Regions from separate parts of the Paenibacillus sp. FSL E2-0190 genome, predicted to be linked through region 1. Evidence: riboswitches for the same ligand, from Rfam matches in the RefSeq annotation. Region 1 holds a riboswitch; each other region holds the start of a gene.
The links. Region 1 has a riboswitch for cyclic di-AMP ahead of NST25_RS26255 (alpha/beta hydrolase). Riboswitches for the same ligand answer to the same signal wherever they lie in the genome.
Positions count from the first base shown of each region.

Region 1 (5,659 bases):
AGGGATCATCCACGATCGGCGTGAAAAAATCAACAGTTTGCACTAACGCTAATTCATCACTTAAACGATACACCCCTGCATCATCACTAGTATCAAGACCTACAAGTAGATCCGGGTTAGGAACAGTTGGTGGCAGACTACGAATAACCTGCATGAGATCGGCGGGACCGATTTTGCAGCCGCAGCCCCCTTTTGAAGATAATGAAGTCAGTTTTATAGTTTCAGCTTGAGACATCATGACTCAGCTCCTTTAGTATGAATTATCTTAATCTTACACGAGTAGATCGCATTGTACAAAATGCAAGAGTAGCAGATGCGTTGCTTACTACGCCTCCTTCTATACACTTACCATCACTACTTAGGGCCTACTGTTCTTTCCCACGTCTGGTGAGCTATATTTGGTGCTGTGGTAGGGTAGGGACATTAAGTAGCGTTAGTAAAATAACCAAAGGCTGGCTCATTCGTAGATTTCACTACGGATAAGCCAGCCTTTAATTGGATGTCCATTATATTAGGGAAATCCTCCCTAATGTTCATCGATAATCGCTTTAAAATGAGGTTTTTAGGGAATTCCTCCCTAAAAATTCATGCAAATACCCATTTATGGCTAAAAACATCCTATTATTAGGGAGGATTTCCCTAATCTACGTTCTAGGAGCCATAATCTCCTTCATTTTAGGGAGAATTCCCCTAAAGTTCTTCCCAGAAAGACGACCCATAGCCAGCTCATTCCGCCCTGGCTATGGGACGCCTATTTTCTCACTTAAACGCTCGCTTGTGAAGGTCTCCCTATAGATCAGCTAATCTGCTGACTGCCCTGCTGCTTCTCTAAGAAACGTTGAAGAATCGCATTGAATTGCTCCGGTTGGCACAGATTACTTGGATCTAATGCGTTCGGAATAATCGCCAACTGCGCCTGCGGCAGCTGAGACACCATTTCCTTCATACAATTCACTCCAAATTCATTAAAGTCCCCTACAATACACAAAGCGGGACGTTTAAAAGCCTTTAAACATCTGGTGTAATCAACATGGCTCGTAGCCAGCCTTTGCCGATATAACTCCCGGGGGCGTTTGTCCAGCAGTCCTCTTCTAATCTCATTGTAGGCCAGACTCCAGCGCTCTCGGTACATCATCCGAATCGAAGGCAACACCAGCTCGCTTGGGAGATAATACATTAGTAAACTGCAATATGCTGCCATAGTTTGTATTTTCCCTACTATTGTTGATCCGTGAGTCCTACAAAAGCTATCCGCGACCACAATTGCTTTTACACGCTCAGGATATTGTTTGGCAATATGCTGAACGACTAAGCCACCATAGGCGATTCCTACAAAAACTGCTTCACGGATACCTAGGTCATTCAACAGCATAATCAGATCCAGACATTGCGTCTCAATAATCTCATGTGGGGCCTCCAGCAGTTTACCAGACTTGCCATTCCCCCGTAAATCGCACAAAATCACTTTATATTTATCGGAAAAATACTCCAGCTGTGGTTTGAACATACTGTGTGTTAATCCATGTCCATGGATAAACACAACCGGAGTGCCAGTTCCATTGATTTCATAATAGAGCGAAGTTCCGTTCAGTTTAGCGATAGGCAAAGGTAACACCTCTTTCATAATAAATTCTACGACTATATCTGCTTAAAAACGCAGCAAAAAACCACAGAGGGATTCTCTGTGGCTATTCATCACTAAACACGCCATTCATCCTCTCTCCATACGCTTACGAGGTTAGCTGTCGGATTCGGGCAGTGAGAGTTGCCCTACCTGCAGGGATGCATATTATGCACCCGGAACAGGATTCACCCCATAACCAGTGCCGACTCTCACATCGGCTGCCAGTTGTTGGTTCCCCCGCTTTCCAGAAACGGAAATTAAGCGGATTGCTTATGTAATTGTAAATTTAAGATAATTCTCAGTTCTGAGATGAATCATACTCTTGTAAGGTTTTCTTGTAAAGGAGGGCTCTGGTCAAAATAATGTTGAAAGCAATGCTTTTCATTTCATATTAAGCATACTCTTCATTTTCTCTTTCTTTTGCTCTTGTTTACTCGTTTTCTTTAGAAAAACAGCTCTGAAGCAAGCGAAAAAGGGGGTGCTTCACCAGTACTTTCCTATTTAATAAGAAACGACAATCTTCAATACCACTATTGGGCCAGTTTCTGTACCTTGGGGTGTTCGTCGTTTCTATGTCCCCGATCCGTTTGGCAAGCTTGTTAATATTATTTCACATGAACAGCACGAATGATTTCATAAAAAAGAAAAAAGCTAAGCAGAATCAGAGATCTCCCCCTGTCCACTTAGCTTCCTTTTACAATACTATGGCTACAAAAGATCGGCGTTTTTCAATGCATGCTCCCAGCTTGGAAAAAAGAACAGCGCACTTCTCATAAGCTCTGGGTCGCTTTGCTTTACTTGTTTTTTACTGATTGAGCTTCCGTCGCTTTGCAGCTTTTTGATCCGACTTAATACTTCATCAGCCTCCAAAGGAATTTCCATTGAAACACTCCTTTCTCAGTGACCTGTTTCCCTTCATTTTCTCCATAATATGTTTATTTATTCCGCACTCTTAATTTCCCCAGATTAAACCATCTGATAGATGGGTTGTTCAGCAATGAACCGGGTAGGAAGCATGGGATATTTGTCTGCTAAGATTTCAGCTAAATATTTCATCCCCGGTGCTTCACTCTCCGCATGACCTAACATGATGAGCGCTTTAGATCTGCCTTGGTGCCCTGCATCCCGCACATATTCCGGAGTCTCCCACTCTGGTCCCTCTCCAGCGATAATTAAATCAAGATTGTGATCATTAAAAAGCGGAATAGCCATCATCCCGCCTCCCCTGTAACCTATTAATATCCCTACGCGTTTGCAGGACAGAGACAGGTCACCAGCAGCGCGTACATAAGAGATGCCTAGCTTACTTTTAATATACTGAGCAGCTTCCATTACAGTCATAGCAGGAATAGTGAGAATCGTAGCAGCCGCTTGCTGCTCTTCCACATAGTCTGACCAATCCAGCTCTCGCAGCAAACCCATCATAATCCCATCCGGCTCTTGCCGATGCCAATAATCATGATAACGAAAAATAGCTATTGGGGAATGTTCGATCAGACTTTTTTTCGCATGATAAACCGGATCACCTTCTAACCACTCGCTCGCTGCATGATGGCTATAAAATACACCTTCATGCGTGATCAGCAAATTGGCTCCTAACGCTATTGCTTGCTCCACAATATTTTGTGTGGCAGAGAAGGCCGTAATAATCCCTGTGACTTCAGTTTCCGGTTCCCCTGGGTTCAGAATATCCACAGTCCCTTCTATCTGTTCCACAGTTCCCATTAAATCTTTCAAAATCGCTCTAATCGTGAGGCTCACTATCATCATCCCTCGGTTCAAAATCTAATAAATCTTTCTGCCTTTAAGATCCTCAATTCCGCTCTTACGGTAAAAATACGTATTGATCCGATCTCTCCATTCCTGCGCATGCTCTGCTTGCTCTTCAAGACGTTGCTTCACTTGCACATACAATCCACTATCCATGCTGCCTTCAAGTGATTCCCATGTTGCTAGAAGCTGTGCAGCCTGCTCTGCCCCTTCGAAATGAGTATCGTAGATATGTTGTATAACCGTTTGCCCCGATTGCAGAACATGCGTGTATGGAACATGATGGAAGAACAGCAGCAGCTCTTCTGGACAAGACGCTAGATTCTCATAATTTGATGCATTAAGACCCATATACTGTCCGCTATACCCCGTTCCCGATTTGACTGAACGATCCACACCAATGCCCTTATGATCCGCATAATGGTACGTTCCCCACTTGGCGTATTCATATCCATCCACATTCGGCCCATAATGATGATCCGGATTAACCATCCAGCCCACACCTAATGGAGCTGTGTAAGATTCGTAAATCCTCCATGAGTCCATTAACATCCCGCGAATAGCAACCACTAGACCTTTATCAGTGCCAAAGGTAAGGCGAATCCATTCCTCAGCTATTTCTTTTGCCGTCAGCTCCGGATTCCAAATTAATCTCCCATATCCATACAGATTGGCTTGAGCTAACCCATGCCCCGTCCAGTTCATGTCATCCCCGACATTAGTTACAGCAGCCACACCATTATACTTATTTCCCCACACCGATCCGTCCACAATATGTTTCACAAGCGTAGTTTGCCCTTTGGCATAAGTATTGAAATCAAGGACTTCTTTCCACTGTGGAACGAGATAACAGAGATGCCGCTGCTGCCCTGTATATTCTTGAGCAATCTGAAACTCCATCAGATGATTGGTATGTTCCAGTGCGCCAAACAGCGGAGATACCGGTTCTCTAACTTGAAAATCCATCGGTCCGTTCTTGATTTGCAGCACTACATTATCATTAAATCGGCCATCCAATGGTTTGAAATGATCATACGCTGCTCTGGCCCGATCTGTCTTACGGTCACGCCAATCCTGCTTGCAGTTATATACGAAACAACGCCAAATCACGATTCCGCCAAACGGCTCCAGTGCTTCTCCCAGCATATTAGCGCCATCGGCATGGTCACGCCCGTAAGTGAATGGTCCAGGTCGATTTTCTGAATCCGCTTTGACCACAAACCCGCCAAAATCAGGGATCACTCGATAAACCTCACCAGCCTTATCTTTCCACCATTGCCGCACCGCTGGGTCCAGTGGATCAGCTGTCTCCAATGCTCCGATCTGTATCGGGCTGGCGAAGTTAGCACTGAGGAATAGCTTAATTCCGTATACGCGGAATATTCCTGCAATTAACGCGATATCAGGCAAATATTGCTCCGTTATAAATAGAGATTCAAGCTCATGAACATTCACATTGTTAATCGAAATCGCGTTGATCCCCACAGAGGACATCAATCTGGCATAATCACGCAGCCGCTTTGTATCGTTAAGAAATTGATTGGACTCGTAAAAAAAGGACCGTCCAGCATAGCCACGTTCAATACTGCCATCAAAATTATCCCAGTGATTAATCATTCGCAGGCCGTTCACCGGATTCATAGACAAATTCAGAGCGTCTATCTCGCTTTCTGTTCCTATCAGCCGTAACAGATGGAATACGCCATACAATATTCCAACAGGCGTTGAAGCACCGACAGCGATACATTGCTCAGTAGCATTTGTACGTATAAGGAAACCTTCAGGACCCAGTGAATCGGTTCGTTCTCCTGCGAATACTCTACTAATTAATGGATTCCCCCCTTGGAAGGTTCCTATAACGATACACGGTCCTTCAGGTTTCGCTGTGAGCAGTGGCGCTTTGCCCAGCATAGAGGTCATCCCCTGTATGAATTCCGCGGCTGCCGCCTGAATCGTCTCGTTGTCCTCCGTTACTACCAACTCAACACACCAATCTATATATTGATTGTATAGAGATCCTGATTTCAGCTGACCATAATTGAGCCAAGCCTCATAAGCGATATTTGTCATGTTTATTCCTCCCGTATAAATAACCCGCCCTGGATTGAAAAGGACGGGTTCATGATTCGCAAGCTTGAGCAGGTTACCCGCTCTATGATTTGGTGACAGCGTTAAGCAATTGGTGATACGCTCGCTTAGGATTATGCTGCTCATCGAATAGAAATGGCCAATTTTTCCGTCCCCGAACAGGGAAGCCGTCCAGCC
Region 1 covers NZ_CP150306.1:5,988,704-5,994,362, forward strand. Annotated here, with positions in the region: gene selD (selenide, water dikinase SelD) at 1-235, opposite strand, end outside; gene NST25_RS26255 (alpha/beta hydrolase) at 797-1,606, opposite strand; cyclic di-AMP (ydaO/yuaA leader) riboswitch at 1,712-1,898, opposite strand; partial or broken gene NST25_RS26260 (glyoxalase) at 2,160-2,255, shown strand; gene NST25_RS26265 (hypothetical protein) at 2,333-2,506, opposite strand; gene NST25_RS26270 (Nif3-like dinuclear metal center hexameric protein) at 2,591-3,391, opposite strand; gene NST25_RS26275 (alpha-glucuronidase family glycosyl hydrolase) at 3,410-5,464, opposite strand; gene NST25_RS26280 (endo-1,4-beta-xylanase) at 5,547-5,659, opposite strand, start outside.

Region 2 (5,659 bases), 1.6 Mb from region 1:
ATTGCTCGGGATTTCTACTGGAGTCCGAACGCCGGCCATATTTGAGGAAAAGCTTCAATTAAAGGCTCCTGAGTCCGTTAGATGCTTCATGCGCTTAAAGATTGTCTGAATTCTAGTCAGTGACTAAATTATAGAAAGATTTGCGCTCGTTAGTATATCCGTTTGGGTGGTCATCTGCTCCCGTACAGCTCTAAGCTGTGCTTTCAGTGCGGGAACACTTTTTTGCAGAATAATGCTTATTTGAGAAAGAGGCAGCTTTAGGCCGTACCACATGACCTTCACAAGCTGTTCCTCCCAAGGTAATGCCTTAGCCGATAGAAGGGAGCGCCGGGCAAAAGAATCAGCACACTGGTGAATACAAGTGCGGTAAGCGTGGATAGAGAATAACTGAGGATCGAAATCATCCTGACGATATATTTTATGAAGCTCTGTGAAGGTGCGGATAGTAATCTTGTCTGCCTCATTAGATTGTTCTAACAACATGGAACTAAGTACGTAGACTTCATTAGTATACTTTTGGACACACTCTGCAAATTTAGTACTGTAGGTGGACTCGGGAGGTAAGGGGTCAGGCATGGTGAACACAATCCTTTCAGATTGAGAGATTTGCTTGAATCTATAATATAGAAAAGTAAGAGATGGATTTATTGATGAGATCGGCGGTGTCTGGTTCCGGGCAACTGTGTTTCTGCTGGGAGGCAGTGGATAAAGCTTTTGAAGGCTTGTAGTAGAGCCGTTCACTTCTGGAATTGCTCCCCCCTGCTGCAACACTGTACAGACGCCCTTGCTGAATATGCCCTGCCAAGGATTTACCCTGGAGCTTGGCCTTTAAATCCTGCAAAGCACCCTGAACTAGCTCAAGCTTAACCTGCTCCCAATCTGAACCTTCGCGGCGGACCTTATCCAGCGCTTCTTCAAGACGGCAATGACAGATGGCCCGTAAAAAGGAACTCCATTTAATGAGATCAAAATTTTTGGTGTTGGCAGAGATCAGACAAGCCCCCCAACTGCAGCCTCCCTTACAGGTGAGCTTCAGAATACCATAACGGCAGCCTTCAGCCCCTTCCATTCCATAGTGAATAGGCTCGGGTTCATCCAATACAAATACTTCAATGCGGGATAGTCTGCGCTGGTCCATAGTAGGGTTCCTCCTTAGATTTCCAAAAGCTTTAAGTCTACATGATGAGTGACACTAGCCTTTTCTACACAAGCGAGCATTTCCATTTTATTCTCACAGACTGCGGTGTGCTCTAGCCATAGTCGGAACTTTTCTTTTCGTATAACAGATAGATGTAAGGGAAAGGTGCTGCGGGATCTCAAGACATACCAACCGGCGCTTACATCTTTCCAAGGCTCCTTGAAGGCTGTAAACCACGGGAGCTTTTGGTGTGATGACCAATCCTGCTGCTGCTGTTGTTCTCGAATTTTTTTATATATCTCATATACAATCTTAGAGTCTAAACAGTCTTTACAAGAAGAAGGTGTGCTGAACTGGCGAAGGGCTTGGATCTGGTTCTGGCCAAATGCATAGCCTACAATGTACCTGTGATTATGTTCTTCGAACCACAAGGCCCCGAAACAAACGTAATTTAGACTTATCGGCTCAAGCAGCCCTTGATGTATCCCTAAATAATAGTGCTTCAAAACATTCACCCCATCCAGCGTGCTATCACCTAATAAGCTCAGGTAACGCAAAAACCGCAGCAAGAGGAGGACCTCTGCTGCGGTTTTGGATTACAGGCAGATATACCTGGGCCAAAGCGTGGCGGATCAAGGGTCTCTCTCTTTACGCTTACGAGGTTAGCTGTCGGATTCGGACGGTGAGAGTCGCCCTACCTATTGAGACTTATGCAGTCTCCTTTGGATTCACCCCAAGTAGGCCAGGTGGCCTGATGGTTCCCCCGTTCCCTGCGAATGCAGGAACTCAGCGTTGATTGTTTTTCATGAATTAGATTCAACCCGAATCATACTCTTTTCAAGATTTTCTGTAAAAAACGGAAAATGTTCTTTTAGAGCAATTTTAACCATATCCTGCCGACTACGACTGAAAAACGAGGTAAATAGGTATTTATGGCGTGTTATCGCGCCTCTTTCTCGCTCAGCCTCAGCTTCTTGCGTTTCTACCTATAATGGGAATTTGCAGTATTTTCGCTCTAAAAAGGTGAAAAAAATCACATGGGTTATAGATAGCGATTAAACGCTCCAAACTCGAGTAAACAAGAGATATAGAGAGATTAGATATCAAGTAAGCGCTATCTAATGGGAAAATAGTTTTTAATTTGCATTATTTTGGCATCATTCAGGTTTTACAAGTCTTCGTGCATAAGAGTATGATTACTCCTGTTTCAACGACAATCGAATATTTGATCCGCTTAATTTCCGATAAGGAAAGCGGGGGAACCAACAATCGGCAGCCGATGTGAGAGTCGGAAGCCGGTTATGGGGTGAATCCTGTAGAGGGTGTGAGTGAGCTCGCATCTATACAGGTAGGGCGACTCTCACCGCCCGAATCCGACAGCTAACCTCGTAAGCGTATGGAGAGAGGATGAGTGCAATGTGACCGCTAGCGAGCCACAGAGGAGATCCTTTGTGGCTTTTTGCTGTGCTCTTAGAAGCAAAGCATTTATGGAGGCCTCCCCTAAGAGGTCGCTAAATTCATCATTAGCGGTATTTGTAAGGCAGCGTCTAATGACGTGACACAACCGAGCTTTAGGTTGTGCCCGAAAATGACGATAGGTCAACATCCTTTCGGAGATTTTCGTTGCCTCCTTGTTGTAAATGAGCAGGAGGAGAAAAAAAGATGACGGATCAGAATGAATATGTGCTTGTATGTGCGCCTACAAAGGCGGGAGAACATTTCATTAAACTTCTGAAGTTCAGGGGTATTAAGATGGCGGGATTAACCAACAATGTGGCTGAGAAAGCTTTACTTGAGGAGCTCGGGATTGAGCAGGTTATTCTAGTGGATACCCGCCATCAGAGCACTTGGTTTCGCCCATCGTTCCCGGTAGGCAGGGTATATCTGTTTGAGAGCAGCTTTCCGCTTTGCTGCCGCTATATTCAGATGTGCCGTACCTGGACGACACAGCCGATTTTTGTGATTACAAGTTCAATAAATCCTAGATTGGTCTATAAAAGACTTGGTGCGAGCTATGTAATCTATTCCCATAGTGGTGATGCTGATTTTCTAATCGATAGATCACCTCATCAAGGATAATGGAAGGAGTGCGGAAGATATGATGGATCTGTATATGGTGGCTTCGTTAGCTGTAATTTACGGGTTATTTTATGGCTTTATGCGCTGGTGCGCAGGTGTAGTTGAGGATACGGGGAGGGATAAGCTGTGATTCTAGTAATCGCTGTTACCCTACTGTTGTTTATATATCTGGTTTACGCGTTGATTCATCCTGAGAAATTTTAAGGAGGGGCATTCATGGGCATTTTGCAAATAGTCGTCGTAATTGTAATTCTCATCTTGCTGGTCAAGCCGATGGGAACGTATTTATATCATGTATTTTCTAACGAACCGAATCGTACGGATCGCTGGTTTGCAGGCACAGAGAAAGGTATTTATAAGCTGATCGGCCTGAAAAAACGGGACGGAATGTCCTGGAAGAAGTATGCACTCAGCTTTGTTTTAACTAATATCGTACTGGTTGCTTTCAGTTATATTTTTCTAAGATTACAGCGGGGATTGCCGCTGAACCCGAATGGAATTGCCGATATGGAACAGACGCTTTCATTCAATACGGTGATCAGCTTTATGACCAATACGAACCTGCAGCATTATAGCGGGGAGACGGGACTATCGTATTTTTCACAAATGGCAGTCATCACGATGATGATGTTCACGTCTGCAGCGAGCGGATTTTCTGTTGCGGTTGCTTTTGTCAGAGGGATTACAGGACAGAAATCAGTCGGGAACTTTTTCGAGGACTTCGTAAAAGCACATATTCGTGTATTCATTCCATTAGCTCTGCTAGTTTCATTGGTGCTGGTAGGATTGCATGTGCCACAAACGCTCAAGCCATCGCTTGAGGTCACTACACTCGAAGGGCAGACGCAACAAATCGCTATCGGTCCAGTCGCTTCTTTGGAATCAATTAAACACTTAGGTACGAATGGTGGCGGCTTCTTCGGAGCCAATTCAGCGCATCCTTTTGAGAACCCTAATCCACTTACGAACGTTCTGGAGATTCTCTCTATGTGGATGCTGCCAGCCTCTTTGCCATATATGTACGGATTGTTCGCTAAGAACAAACGTCAGGGCTGGGTGATTTTCACAGCAATGATGACCTTGTTCGTACTACTGCTGGGATTGAATTATTATGCGGAAACCAAAGGCAATCCAGCTATCAATGCGCTGGGGATCGAGTCTTCGCAAGGCAGCATGGAAGGTAAAGAGGTACGTTTTGGTATCCCGCAATCTTCGCTGTTCACTTCGGTAACAACGGCAGCTACGACAGGTAGTGTTAACAATATGCATGATACGCTGACACCGCTGGGTGGCATTACCCCTCTGGCCCTAATGATGCTCAACAACGTCTTCGGGGGAAAAGGTGTCGGACTAATCAATATGCTGATGTATGCCATCATGGGCGTCTTCTTATGTGGACTAATGGTCGGCAGAACACCAGAGTTTCTCGGGCGAAAGATAGAAGCCAAGGAGATGAAGCTGATTGCGATTGCTATCCTTGTGCATCCGTTCATTATCCTTGTACCAACAGCAGGTGCGTTCTTAACGGACTTGGGCAACGGTTCCATCACGAATCCCGGATTCCATGGACTTAGCCAAGTGTTATATGAATATGTCTCTTCTGCCGCGAACAATGGTTCAGGATTTGAAGGGCTTGCGGACAACACCACCTTTTGGAATGTTACAACCGGGATCGTAATGCTGCTTGGCCGTTATGTCTCTATAATCGCGATGCTGGCAGTAGCAGGCTCACTGATCCAGAAGAAGCCAGTTCCTGAGACGATTGGCACATTCCGCACAGACAATGGTCTGTTCACCGGAATTCTGATTGGTACCGTTGTAATTATCGGGGCTCTGACGTTTCTGCCGGTCATTGTGCTCGGCCCGATTGCAGAATATTTGACCTTACGGTAGGAAGAGGGAGAACAAGATGAGTACTGTAAAAAGAAAAAAGCTGCTGACGGGACCCATACTCCTAAGCGCTGTAAAGGATAGCTTTATTAAGCTTAACCCGGTGACGTTAATCAAAAATCCGGTCATGTTCGTAGTAGAAATCGGTACGATTATTGTATTGCTTATGGTACTGGCCCCCGGATATTTTAATGCAGAGAAATCGGTAGGCTTCAATATCACAGTGTTGTTCATTCTGCTATTCACAGTGCTGTTTGCCAACTTCGCTGAAGCGCTGGCTGAAGGCCGCGGGAAAGCCCAGGCGGATTCACTCAAGAAAACGAAACAGGATATCACAGCTAACAAACTCGTTGGAGGGTCTATGAAGACCGTTTCTTCTTCCGAGCTTCGTAAAGGAGATATTGTCATCGTCAGTCAGGGAGAACTTATCCCTGGCGATGGTGAAGTAATTGAAGGGCTGGCCTCCGTAGATGAATCTGCAATTACAGGTGAATCTGCACCTGTTATTAAGGAAGCCGGCGGAGATTTTGGCTCAGTCACAGGCGGCACCCG
Region 2 covers NZ_CP150306.1:602,735-608,393, forward strand. Annotated here, with positions in the region: gene NST25_RS02655 (hypothetical protein) at 124-576, opposite strand; gene NST25_RS02660 (hypothetical protein) at 617-1,138, opposite strand; gene NST25_RS02665 (hypothetical protein) at 1,153-1,707, opposite strand; cyclic di-AMP (ydaO/yuaA leader) riboswitch at 1,776-1,940, opposite strand; cyclic di-AMP (ydaO/yuaA leader) riboswitch at 2,360-2,549, shown strand; gene NST25_RS02670 (hypothetical protein) at 2,801-3,217, shown strand; gene kdpA (potassium-transporting ATPase subunit KdpA) at 3,434-5,110, shown strand; gene kdpB (potassium-transporting ATPase subunit KdpB) at 5,127-5,659, shown strand, end outside.
Region 2: linked by a shared signal. The riboswitch ahead of NST25_RS02665 (hypothetical protein) and the one ahead of NST25_RS26255 (alpha/beta hydrolase) in region 1 are both predicted to bind cyclic di-AMP.

Region 3 (5,659 bases), 1.1 Mb from region 1:
CGAAGGTGTTAGGAATACAGCAAGCTTCTGATTGATGGCAATAGTAGATACACCGGACTGTATGGACAAAAGACCTTCGACCATCATCATTCGAACTTCGATTTCTTGTTTGGAGAGACGTTTCAGTTTATTAGCAATAGGATGCCATAATACGTAACCTGTAAAGATACCAAGCAAAGTGGCGATGAAGGCAGCCCCGATTGCCGCAGCCAATTTGTTCATATCACTCATATCAGCCAGAGCGGCGATGAGGCCGATAACCGCCCCGAGCACCCCAAGGGTAGGAGCATACATACCTGCCTGTGAGAAAATGAGCGCTCCTGCTTTATGTCTATCCTCTGTGGCGTGGATATCCTCCATGAGGACATCGCGGACAAAATCCTGATCATTTCCATCAATGATCATCCGCATGCCATTCCTGAGGAAGTTATCTTCTATTTCATCGACCTTTGATTCTAGAGCCAACAGACCTTCACGCCGTGTGATAGAAGCCCATTCCATAAACATAGTGATTAATTCGGGTTTACTGATTAATTTCTTTTTGATAAAGATCATTTTGAACAGACTTGGAATCTTTTTGACCTCGTTGAAAGGAAAGGCCATGAAAATAGACGCTGCCGTACCCACCAAGATAATAACGTAAGCAGCAGGTGTGGCCAAAGCATGAAGTGGAGCGTGCTTGAGGATCATGCCCCAGATTACAGCAACCAAACCAAAGATTAAACCAATTATTGTTGAAATTTCCATTTTGCACCTCGTCCGTGAGATTTAAGATGTGTTCCGACAATGCCGCGTATATCATCCTTGAAACAGCGGCAGGGCACTCTGTGCGAAACCGAATTAACGTATATTCTTATTTATCGACATCATTCGGTTTTTTGTGAAGTCATTTTTTCGGCTATAATGGATAAGGTAAGTAATTATTCATCTGTGAAGAAAACGGAGTGATATACGTGGGTGTAAAGCATGGTAGAGATTACGGTGAAATTCTAACAGATTTGACCGAAGCCGTCGGACGAATTTCCGATGGATATTTATTTTTTGAGATGGATCCGGACGAGTGGCAGGAACTACCCCAAGAATCAAAGCTGGAGGTATGGGAAGCATTGGCTGAGGATCTTTTCTTCGCGCTGGGTAATGAACCTATGATTGAGGTGGGGAGCGGCGTAATTATTTACGATAAGGACACGCACCGCATTAATATTTTAGTTGGCGAAGAGGATTTGGCTTCAGTGGTTTTGATTTAGGCGGAGGAGAAGTCTGTACGTAATTTGCCCGTAGTCAGTAGCCCGTGTTAAAATTGATAAAGCCGAGTTATAATCGCTGGGATTTGTGAATACATTAAATCGAAAATATCGCCTTTATCCTGGCACATCCCTTGGACCTCAGAAGCTAAGGGATGTTTTGTTTAAAGCCTAAGACAAGTAAAGGGAACTGCGCACTTTACTGCAATTTTTTGTAAGGGAGGAAACGAATTGTTATTTACGGAAGAGGAACTGCGTGAGGAGATCACCAAGCTAGAGGGCTGGAAGCTGGAAGATAACGTTATGGTACGAAAATATATGTTCAGCCAATATATGAAGGGCATTGCGTTTGTTGATGAAGTAGCCACGATTTCAGAAGCCTTCGATCATCATCCACATATTACGATTGATTATAAAACAGTTACACTGCGACTGGAATCTAATGAAGAAGATGGGATTACGGCTCTAGATCTTCGAGAGGCGCATCAATTTAATGAAGCCTTTGAAAAAAATCACTAGTTTAGCCGAAATCATAAAATAAACGCCCGTGCAGAGATAGTCACCTATCTCATACACGGGCGTTTTTAGTTGCTTGGGTGGGTTACTTTTTCTCTGAGAGCCAGAGTGCGACGTTGGCGATCTCTTCAGGCGCTAGTTTCTCCTTAAAGGAAGGCATTTGGCCACGTCCTTTAGTGACGATGCTATAGATTTCCTCAGCGTCATGCTGGCCACCTTCATTCTGAAGACTTGGTCCAACTCCACCTTGAAGCTGATCGCCGTGACAGGTGATACAGCTGGCTTTCACGGTTGCTTCTGCCTTTGCCGCGTCCAGTTGAACTACCGGCATCGTGGGCTTGTTTTCTTCAGCTACCTCTTCTTTACCCGGAAGTGTAAACATGAGTACTACCGCAAAGGCACAGGCGGCAAAAAACAAACCGCTCATGATCCATTTCTGCATCCCAATTCGTCCCTTCTATGTAAGCTGCTCCCTACATTATAGCTTATGGTGAAGCGTTATCATAGGGTTTGTGACAAAAAAATGAACGAGAATACAATCATTCTTATGAAATATATGGTATTTAATATCATTTGTCATAGACCATGCAATAAAAAGGTTTGTCTCCTGTAGGTGTGCGGCGTTCATACGTATCTGTAATCGTAAATCCACATTTTTGATAAGTTCGGATGGCGCGTTGGTTCCAGGTCAGGACTTCCAGATCTATCTCACGATCAGGATAACGATTCAAGGCTGTCTGGACGATTGCATCTACGAATAGTTTGCCTAAACCATGGCCGCATAGATCGGGGCGCATCCCAACTCCTAAACGAACGACTCCTTCCATCGGGAACAACTGTGCGAATCCGCACAAAACCTCTTGTTCATTTAATATGGAGATATATTGTTCCTCCCGGAGCTGCGGATCACCAAACTCGATGCCAAGAGCCTGCATCTGCTCCCACGGCATCCAGCCATAAATATTATATGGAGGCGTATAGCTCCACTTACAAATAGCTTCTCCGTGAATTGCCTCCATAGGAACTACATGAAAAGTTACCGAGGGATTTATCATAAAGTCAACGATCTCCTTTCACGAGGACATTGCTATATTACTAATTATATACAAAATGGGGGAGGTTCGACTCAGAAACTTTATATGAGAGGAATGTTTTACAAATTATGAGAGGGGTAAATAAGTAATAAGACAAAAAAACAAGCTCTCCTCCAAGAGTTACCTTGGAAAAGAGCCTATGTACGTTACTTATTGAACATCATCATTGTCTTCCGATTCAGCAGCAACCGATTGGTAAGCGTCTGTGCTCATAATGCGCTTAGCACCAACGTAGCGTTTCACGTAGTAGCTATCACTCAGAGAGCTAATCGTAACACCGCGTGAGGTAGAAGCGTGTGCGAACTTACCTTCACCGACATAAATGCCGACATGGGAGACACCTTTGCCACTTGTATTGAAGAATACAAGATCTCCGGCTCTTATATCATCACGGGAGATTGCTGTGCCCATTTGATATTGGGAACCTGATTGGTGTGGAAGGTTAATGCCAATCTTATCAAACACATACATTGTAAATCCGGAGCAATCAAATCCGTTAGTGGATATACCGCCGGATACGTATTTAGTACCGATGGCCTTGTCAATCACTTTATCCATTTTGGAATCTGCGAAAGCGCTTCCTGCTCCGATGGTGAGGATGATGGAAAAGCTTAGTACTGCTGCTGCTAACTTCTTCTTCAAAAGTGTATACCCCTTCCAAATGCCTACGAGGTTAGCTTAAGGGTTCGGTTGAAGGTCCCCTATGACCCCTCTATATAATGGAGGTCAATTCACCCAAAGTTGGTTCCCCCGTTTTCCTAATAGTTAGGAAACTCGGCTCATACTGTTGATTAGGATTAGCTTGTAATCAATACATGACAAAACCTTTGTAAATAACAACTTAATGATTACAAAAATGTTACTAAAATCTCACTGCGCTAATTGTAACAAACAGAAAGCCGCTTGGCAATCGTTTTTAACATATTAATGCAGAAAAATTGGCATTTTTACGGTAGAAAGGCATATGTAAGCGTTAATAATGACCTAATTTTTAATATAATTGCAATTTTTATCAAATAAACGTGTTTCAATTGGGCTCTATTAGTGTAAAAATATATTATGGAAAAAAGAAAAACCCGAATTTGATTACGGGAATAATCAGATTCAGGTTCATATAGTTGTAATTATGAGGTTATAGTTGTGAGGAAGGTTTCAATCGAAGGCTACAGCTTGATAAGCTGAAGTACTCATTACTCTTTTAGCGCCAACATAACGATTGGCCCAGTAGGCCTGACTGAGTGAAGTGATGGTCACTCCACGCGAAGAGGACGATTGTGCGAATTTTCCGTTTCCAACATAAATGCCGACATGGGATACTCCATTGCCAAGTGTGTTAAAGAACACTAGATCACCAGAACGCAGATTGCTTTTGGATACAGCAGTTCCAACGCTATATTGAGCTTTTGATGTACGAGGTAAAGTAAGACCCACATTCTTGAATACATATTTTGTAAATCCAGAGCAATCAAATCCGGCAGTGCTTGTACCTCCGGTTTTATAGGCAACTCCAATAGTCTTTGAGATTACAGTGTCCATCTTAGAGTCGGCAAAGGCGCTTCCTCCACCAATAGATAATGCCATTACAAGTCCTAGCGCCGCAGCGACGCATTTTTTTCTTAAATTATGTCTTTTCAAAAGATGTACTCCTTCCAAGGCCTGCGAGGTTAGCTTAAGGGTTCGGTAGAAGATTCCCTATGATCCCTGTAAAGCGAGATCAATTCACCCAAAATATGGTTCCCCCACTTCCCGGTGCAAAGGAATTAGGCGTGTTAAGCACCAAGAGAATGACGTTTCGACAGTTACACTTACGATAAATACATTTAGTTATGTAGGAATCGTTTCAATTGATTACAAAATTGTTACTAATAGCACAGGACTTATTGTAACAGAGCTTTTACGATTTTGCAAATACTCTTAAGTTATCCGTAATGAGAAAAAGTCCCAGCTCCTGAATACAGGAATTGGGACCTTTTTATTATGTCAAATAAGGTTAATTTATTGTGGAAATGCTTTGCTACACCATAGATGATATTGTGCAGAGATTCCCCACATTTTTAAGAGCGTAGAAGGTAGTGGTGAGATTTGCCGTATTATAAGTGCCGGCAGGCCGGGACAGAACAGACCCGTCAGTCCGCACACTAGCAGTAAGAGCAAGCCTCCCGCACCAAGTACAATGGAAACACCTATAGCAGGAATCAGTGACCGCAAGCAGATGAACAGTGAGGAGAACATTCCTGTACCGCCGGTGTAACCAAACTGCATATATAGAAGAAACAGGCGCACGATAAAAATATATATAAGCCATGCCAATACGTATGGTACTAAATGAAGTAACAAAGTGTAGTTAAACAAAGAGGATAAGAACAGCCCGTACATTTTTGGAGCAAGCCAGTAAAGCGGCAGCAGGGTCAGCACCCATTCGATTAGGCTAAAGACTAAGACAGGTAGTCCATAGATCTTCATGCCAGGGAAAAAGAACAGCCCGCGCTCGCCCTTTCGCTCCTGGTGCAGCTCATGCAGCAATCCTGCCCTTATGAAAGGAGAAAGCAGAAGTCGCAAGACAACAAGTCCTAGAAGCATCCATAACCAAGTGCGTATCGCAGGGTCAGTATTCAAGCTGAACTGTCCCTCGATATAATACAACAGTCTGCCCATACCGCTGCCGCCGGCGTCTTTATCTGGATAGCGCAGTAGAATTGGAATAATAGCAGATCGGATGAAACCATACATAAAGTAGCCCCAGAGCAGTCGGTAGATGAAGAGCAGAATTAAAATATAAAATTGCTCCTTCATGCTTTGCCAGCC
Region 3 covers NZ_CP150306.1:110,260-115,918, forward strand. Annotated here, with positions in the region: gene motA (flagellar motor stator protein MotA) at 1-747, opposite strand, end outside; gene NST25_RS00520 (hypothetical protein) at 954-1,247, shown strand; gene NST25_RS00525 (4a-hydroxytetrahydrobiopterin dehydratase) at 1,476-1,763, shown strand; gene NST25_RS00530 (cytochrome c) at 1,846-2,202, opposite strand; gene NST25_RS00535 (GNAT family N-acetyltransferase) at 2,330-2,815, opposite strand; gene NST25_RS00540 (C40 family peptidase) at 3,005-3,457, opposite strand; cyclic di-AMP (ydaO/yuaA leader) riboswitch at 3,502-3,644, opposite strand; gene NST25_RS00545 (C40 family peptidase) at 4,007-4,435, opposite strand; cyclic di-AMP (ydaO/yuaA leader) riboswitch at 4,493-4,631, opposite strand; gene NST25_RS00550 (hypothetical protein) at 4,850-5,659, opposite strand, start outside.
Region 3: linked by a shared signal. The riboswitch ahead of NST25_RS00545 (C40 family peptidase) and the one ahead of NST25_RS26255 (alpha/beta hydrolase) in region 1 are both predicted to bind cyclic di-AMP.